DNA from 2 places in the Streptococcus sp. 1643 genome. Region 2 is predicted to be linked to the other one. Evidence: riboswitches for the same ligand, from Rfam matches in the RefSeq annotation. Region 2 holds a riboswitch; the other holds the start of a gene.
The links. A riboswitch is a leader RNA that binds a small molecule or an ion and turns the genes downstream of it on or off. The one in region 2 is predicted to bind thiamine pyrophosphate.

Region 1: linked by a shared signal. The riboswitch ahead of FD735_RS09580 (thiamine-binding protein) and the one ahead of thiD (bifunctional hydroxymethylpyrimidine kinase/phosphomethylpyrimidine kinase) in region 2 are both predicted to bind thiamine pyrophosphate.

The regions. Positions count from the first base shown of each region.
Region 1 covers NZ_CP040231.1:1,850,222-1,853,631, reverse strand. The annotation lists gene polA (DNA polymerase I) at 1-1,531, shown strand, start outside; TPP riboswitch at 1,635-1,737, shown strand; gene FD735_RS09580 (thiamine-binding protein) at 1,810-2,100, shown strand; gene FD735_RS09575 (ABC transporter permease) at 2,063-2,821, shown strand; gene FD735_RS09570 (ABC transporter substrate-binding protein) at 2,859-3,410, shown strand, end outside.
Region 2 covers NZ_CP040231.1:1,312,700-1,316,109, forward strand. The annotation lists gene FD735_RS06935 (heavy metal translocating P-type ATPase) at 1-153, opposite strand, end outside; gene FD735_RS06940 (cupredoxin domain-containing protein) at 163-534, opposite strand; gene FD735_RS06945 (CopY/TcrY family copper transport repressor) at 545-940, opposite strand; TPP riboswitch at 1,124-1,222, shown strand; gene thiD (bifunctional hydroxymethylpyrimidine kinase/phosphomethylpyrimidine kinase) at 1,306-2,097, shown strand; gene thiE (thiamine phosphate synthase) at 2,145-2,777, opposite strand; gene FD735_RS06960 (hydroxyethylthiazole kinase) at 2,770-3,410, opposite strand, start outside.

The DNA.
Region 1 (3,410 bases), 540 kb from region 2:
GAAAGTGTATGATTTTAAGAAAGCGAAGGTTCTTTTAAATCGTTTGGGCTTGAGTTTGCAGGCCCCTGCTTTTGACAGCCGTTTGGCCAAATACCTCCTCTCTACTGTCGAGAACAATGAAATTTCAACCATTGCGAATCTCTATGGCCAAACTTATTTGGCTGATGATGAGATTTTCTACGGTAAGGGGGTCAAGAAAGCTATCCCTGAGAGAGAGAAATTCTTGGAACACCTAGCTCGCAAGGTTGCTGTATTAGTTGAAACCGAGCCTGTTTTACTTGAAAAACTCGGTGAACATGGGCAGTTAGACCTTCTCTATGACATGGAGCAACCTCTGGCTTTTGTCCTTGCCAAGATGGAAATTGCTGGGATTACAGTCAAGAAAGAGACCTTGCTTGAGATGCAGGCTGAAAATGAGCTTGTCATTGAAAAGCTAACTCAGGAGATTTATGAACTGGCTGGTGAGGAGTTTAATATCAACTCGCCTAAACAGTTGGGCGTACTTCTCTTTGAAAAACTGGGCCTTCCTCTAGAATACACCAAGAAAACCAAGACAGGTTACTCGACAGCCGTGGATGTGCTAGAGCGTCTGGCTCCTATTGCGCCAATTGTTAAGAAAATTCTAGACTACCGTCAGATTGCTAAGATTCAATCGACTTACGTGGTTGGCTTGCAGGATTGGATTTTAGATGATGGCAAGATTCACACGCGCTATGTGCAGGATTTGACTCAGACAGGGCGTTTGTCTAGTGTGGATCCAAACTTGCAAAATATTCCTGTTCGTTTGGAACAAGGTCGCCTCATTCGTAAGGCTTTTGTGCCAGAGTGGGAGGATAGTGTACTACTCAGTTCGGACTATTCACAGATTGAGTTGCGAGTTTTGGCGCATATCTCTAAGGATGAGCACTTAATCAAAGCCTTCCAAGAGGGAGCAGATATCCATACTTCGACAGCTATGCGTGTCTTTGAAATTGAACATCCTGAGGATGTGACGCCAAACGACCGTCGCAATGCCAAGGCTGTCAACTTTGGAGTGGTTTACGGGATTTCAGATTTTGGTTTGGCGAACAATCTTGGTATTAGTCGTAAGAAGGCCAAAGCCTACATTGATACCTACTTTGAGCGTTTTCCTGGGATTAAAAACTATATGGAAGAAGTGGTGCGTGAAGCGCGTGATAAGGGATATGTAGAGACCCTCTTCAAACGTCGTCGAGAGCTACCAGATATCAATTCGCGCAACTTTAACATTCGTGGTTTTGCAGAGCGAACTGCCATTAACTCCCCTATTCAGGGTTCGGCAGCAGATATCCTCAAGATTGCTATGATTCAGCTAGACAAAGCTCTAGTTGAGGGTGGTTATCAGACCAAGATGCTCTTGCAAGTGCATGATGAAATCGTCCTTGAAGTTCCGAAATCAGAACTAGCAGCTGTCAAAGTACTAGTGAAACAAACCATGGAAGAAGCCATCCAACTCAGTGTTCCCCTTATCGCAGATGAAAATGAAGGGGCAACCTGGTACGAGGCTAAATAAGAAAGCTATGATAGAGTTTGAAGCGCGTGCCTTCAAGCTCTTTTTCATGGTTTTCTGTAAGCAGTTTCCTTGACTTTTCCTTGTATTTGCGTTACTATATGTCCATATAAGATATGGGAGTCTGTGTACAGTCTGAGAGGAAGTGTTAAACTTCGACCGCACCTGATCTGGGTAATGCCAGCGTAGGGAACGATACTTAGCCGAATTCTGCACCTTTTCCATATATGGCAAAGGTTTTTCTTTTTGTCAAAAAGAAAAACTGAGAAGAGGAGGTTTTTATGAAAGCAAGCATTGCCTTGCAAGTCTTGCCCCTATCACAGGGGATTGATCGAATTGCTATTATCGATCAAGTGATTGCTTATCTGCAAGCTCAGTCCGTGACCATGGTGGTGACACCCTTTGAAACGGTCTTGGAAGGGGAGTTGGATGAGCTCATGCGTATTCTTAAAGAAGCGCTAGAAGTGGCAGGGCAGGAGGCAGATAATGTCTTTGCCAATGTCAAAATAAATGTAGGAGAGATTTTAAGCATCGATGAGAAACTTGAAAAGTATGATGAGACGACACACTAGTCTATTGGGTTTTCTAGGAGTCTTGTCAATCTGGCAGTTAGCAGGAATATTCAAACTTTTACCCAAGTTTATCCTGCCAACTCCTTTTGAAATTCTCCAGGCCTTTGCTCGTGACAGAGAATTTCTCTGGCACCATAGCTGGGCGACCTTGAGAGTGGCTTTGCTAGGTCTAGTCTTGGGAGTCTTGATTGCCTGTATGATGGCGGTGCTTATGGACAGTCTGACTTGGCTCAATGATCTTATCTACCCTATGATGGTGGTTGTTCAGACCATTCCGACCATTGCTATAGCCCCTATCCTGGTCTTGTGGCTAGGCTATGGAATTTTGCCCAAGATTGTCTTGATTATCCTGACGACAACCTTCCCTATCATCGTCAGCATTTTGGATGGTTTTAGGCATTGTGACAAGGATATGCTGACCTTGTTTAGTCTGATGCGGGCCAAACCTTGGCAAATCCTGTGGCATTTTAAAATCCCGGTTAGCCTGCCTTACTTTTATGCAGGTCTGAGAGTCAGTGTCTCCTACGCCTTTATCACAACAGTGGTATCTGAGTGGTTGGGAGGCTTTGAAGGACTAGGTGTCTACATGATTCAGTCCAAGAAACTGTTTCAGTATGATACCATGTTTGCCATTATTATTCTGGTGTCGATTATCAGCCTTTTGGGTATGAAATTGGTCGATGTTAGTGAAAAATATGTGATTAAATGGAAACGTTCATAGAATAAGAATGTTTCAAAAAAGAAAAGAGGAAATGAAAATGAAGAAAACATGGAAAGTGTTTTTAACGCTTGTAACAGCTCTTGTAGCTGTCGTGATGGTAGCTTGTGGTCAAGGAAATGCTTCTAAGGACAACAAAGAAGCAGAACTCAAGAAGATTGACTTTATCCTAGACTGGACGCCAAATACTAACCACACAGGGCTTTATGTTGCCAAGGAAAAAGGTTATTTCAAAGAAGCTGGAGTGGATGTTGATTTGAAATTGCCACCTGAAGAAAGTTCTTCTGACCTGGTTATCAATGGCAAGGCGCCGTTTGCTATCTATTTCCAAGACTACATGGCTAAGAAATTGGAAAAAGGGGCAGGAATCACTGCCGTTGCCGCTATCGTTGAGCACAATACATCTGGAATCATCTCACGTAAATCTGACAATGTCAGCAGTCCAAAGGACTTAGTTGGGAAGAAATACGGAACCTGGAATGACCCAACGGAGCTTGCTATGTTGAAAACCTTGGTAGAATCACAAGGCGGAGACTTTGAGAAGGTTGAAAAAGTACCAAACAACGACTCAAACTCTATCACACCAATTGCC
Region 2 (3,410 bases):
CTTATAACAGTTTGAAGGAGTTGTACGATGAAAGGTAATTTCAGCGGGAATTCCTTTTTGAAGCTGGATGTGGGCTGGATGGTAGCCTTTGTCTGCCGTGATACGGATTTTTTGAACACCATTTTCAAGACTTGCTTTTACAATTTCAGTCATATCATTCTCCTATTCTACAATCATCTTACCGTGCATCATATTCATGCCACAAGAGAAACCATACTCTCCAGCCTGTTCAGGTGTGATTTCCACTACATACTCTTCACCCATAGGCAAGTCCGCATGCACCCCAAAATCTGGGAAAACAATCTGATCTAGGCAGGGTGAAGGGTCCTTACGGTCAAAGACGATACGGGCTGGCACTGATTTCTTAAGAATAATCAACTCAGGCGTATAGCCCCCTTTGACTTCCACTCGAATCTCTTGGTAGCCCTTTTTTTGCTGGGCCTTTTGTTCAGATTTTTCAGGCTTTTTGAAAAACCAAAACAAGATAAACACGATAAGGGCAATACAAATAATGGTTACAATGCTATTTAACATGACGTCTCCTTTACATACAATTACATTTTACTTCTGTTACAGCGCTTGATTTCTTCTCAGAAATCACAGCTTCCAAGTCTTCCAAGTCAACCTGAGTAAAATCACATTCAGCAATCAAATCAGCCAACAAGTTCTTAATCCTACGAGAACAAACCTTGTCCTTGATATCTTGGACAAGCAAGTCTCGGCTTTGGTCTAGAGTTAAAAGGGCTGAATAAACAAAGGACTTGCCCTCTTTTTTTCTAGTCAAACACTCTTTCTCAACCAAACGAGCCAAAAGGGTCTGAACCGTGGACTTGGACCAGTCAAACCGCTCTGCCAGAACCCTGATCAAATCCGTACTGGTCTGCTCCCCCTGCATCCAAATAATCTTCATAACCTGCCATTCTGCATCTGAAATCTGCATAATCACACCTCCTAAATCTACATTTGTAGATTACAGTTATTAGTATACTCCGAAAATCTACATTTGTCAACTATAATTTTTATTATTTTTTCGAAAAATAGAATTTTAATCATGTAACGAGAGATTTGCAGTCAAATTTTACTATATAAACTATAAAAATATGCTATACTGAAGAAAAAAGAAAACAACCACTAGGGGTGCGTAAAGCTGAGATTAACAACTGTTAGATCCCTTTGACTCAATCTAGGTAATGCTAGCTGATGGAAGTGGAAATGATAATGAGGACTACTTGTCTTCTATTGCTTTCCTCAAACAGACTAGCTTGTTCTTAAGAATACAAACTTCAGTTGGTTGGGAGGTTTTAGATGACTTATTTACCCGTTGCTCTAACCATTGCAGGGACTGACCCTAGTGGCGGTGCTGGCATTATGGCTGATTTAAAGTCATTCCAAGCTAGAGATGTCTATGGAATGGCCGTTGTGACCAGTCTTGTCGCTCAAAATACCAGAGGCGTTCAATTAATCGAGCACGTCTCCAACCAAATGCTGGAAGCTCAATTGGAGAGCGTCTTTTCGGATATCAAGCCTCAGGCTGTAAAAACAGGGATGTTGGCAACTACTGAGATTATGGAGATCATCCAACCCTACCTTAAAAAGCTAGACTGTCCCTATGTGCTTGATCCTGTTATGGTCGCTACGAGTGGGGACACCCTGATTGATTCTAGTGCCAGAGACTACCTAAAGACAAATCTGCTTCCCCTTGCAACCATTATCACTCCGAATCTTCCTGAGGCAGAAGAGATTGTTGGTTTTTCGATTCATGATCCAGAAGACATGCAGCGTGCTGGTCGCCTAATTATAAAAGAATTTGGTCCCCAGTCCGTTGTTATCAAAGGTGGCCATCTGGAAGGTGGTGCCAAGGATTTCCTTTTTACCAAGGATGAACAATTTGTCTGGGAAAGTCCAAGAATTCAAACTTGTCACACCCATGGTACTGGATGTACCTTTGCTGCTGTGATTACGGCTGAACTAGCCAAGGGCAGAAGTCTTTACCAGGCAGTTGATAAGGCCAAGGCCTTTATCACAAAAGCCATCCAAGACGCTCCTCAACTCGGACATGGTTCTGGCCCAGTCAACCATACAACTTTTAAAGATTAAGAAAAAACTCTCTAGTTCCTACTTTAAGGGAATTAGAGAGTTTTTGATTAGGAAATCATGTCATCCAGCTTTGTTAAAAAGGCTTGCGTTTTTGCCTCAATATCTTCTGCCTGCATCAGATCACGTACGACAGCTACTCCAGCTATACCCGTGCCGATAAGTTGGTCAATATTCTCTGACGTCAAGCCTCCGATAGCAACTACTGGAATGGCGACCGTTTGGCAAATTGTTTTCAAGGTTGAAATCAGGGTAATGGGTGCATTTTCTTTGGTCGTAGTCGGGAAAATGGCTCCTGTTCCCAAGTAATCCGCACCCAATGTTTCTGCTTCGAGAGCTCTATTAACTGTTTTAGCAGTGACACCGAGGATTTTTTCGGGACCCAAGACTTTGCGGGCAACCGAAACTGGTAGTTCATCGTCGCCGATATGCAGACCTGCTGCATCGACTGCAAGACAGACATCCAACCGATCATCAATGATCAAGGGCACCTGGTAGGCATCTGTTATTTCCTTGACTTGTTTTGCCAGTTGATAGTATTGATTGGTAGTGAGGTTTTTTTCTCGTAGTTGGATGATGGTAACACCTGAACGGCAGGCCGTTTCGACTTTTTCAAGAAAGTTTTCCAAGGAATCTTGGTAGCGATTGGTTACTAGATACAGTTTAAGTGCTTCTCTATTCATAAAAGTCTCCTTTGATGGCTTCTAGCCAATTTTCGTCTCTTTTTAGGAGAGAGAGTTGATTGAGAACTTGGTAACGAAAATCTTCCAATCCCATTCCTTGGACAAGAATTCTCTCAGCAGAGATATTGAGATAAGAGACCGCTAGACAAGAAGCTTCAAAGGCAGTCTTTCCTTGGCTAAGAAAAACGGCTGTCAAGGCTCCAACCAAGTCTCCTGTCCCTGTTATCCAGTCTAATTCGTCACAGCCATTCCTCAATACAGCAACCTGATTCTCCGAAACGATGAGGTCCTCGGGGCCAGTGACTAAGAATGACATACCAGAATAGGTCTGACACCAGTCTTTCAAAACTTGAAGCAAATCCTCCGTTTCTTGATCTTTAGCACTCGCATCAACTCCAACTCCATGGTGTTTTAAGCCAACAAGACTTCGGATTTCAGACATATTTCCTTTAAGGACCGTGGGCTTGTATTCTAAAAGATCTGTGACTAGATCCTTACGAATGGGGGAAGCCGCAACGCCAACTGCATCTACTACCATTGGGAGACAAGCTTGAGCTGCATAAGTAGCTGCCATGCGGATTGCTTTCTCCTTCTCAGCTGACAAATGCCCCAAATTGATGAAGAGAGCTTGGC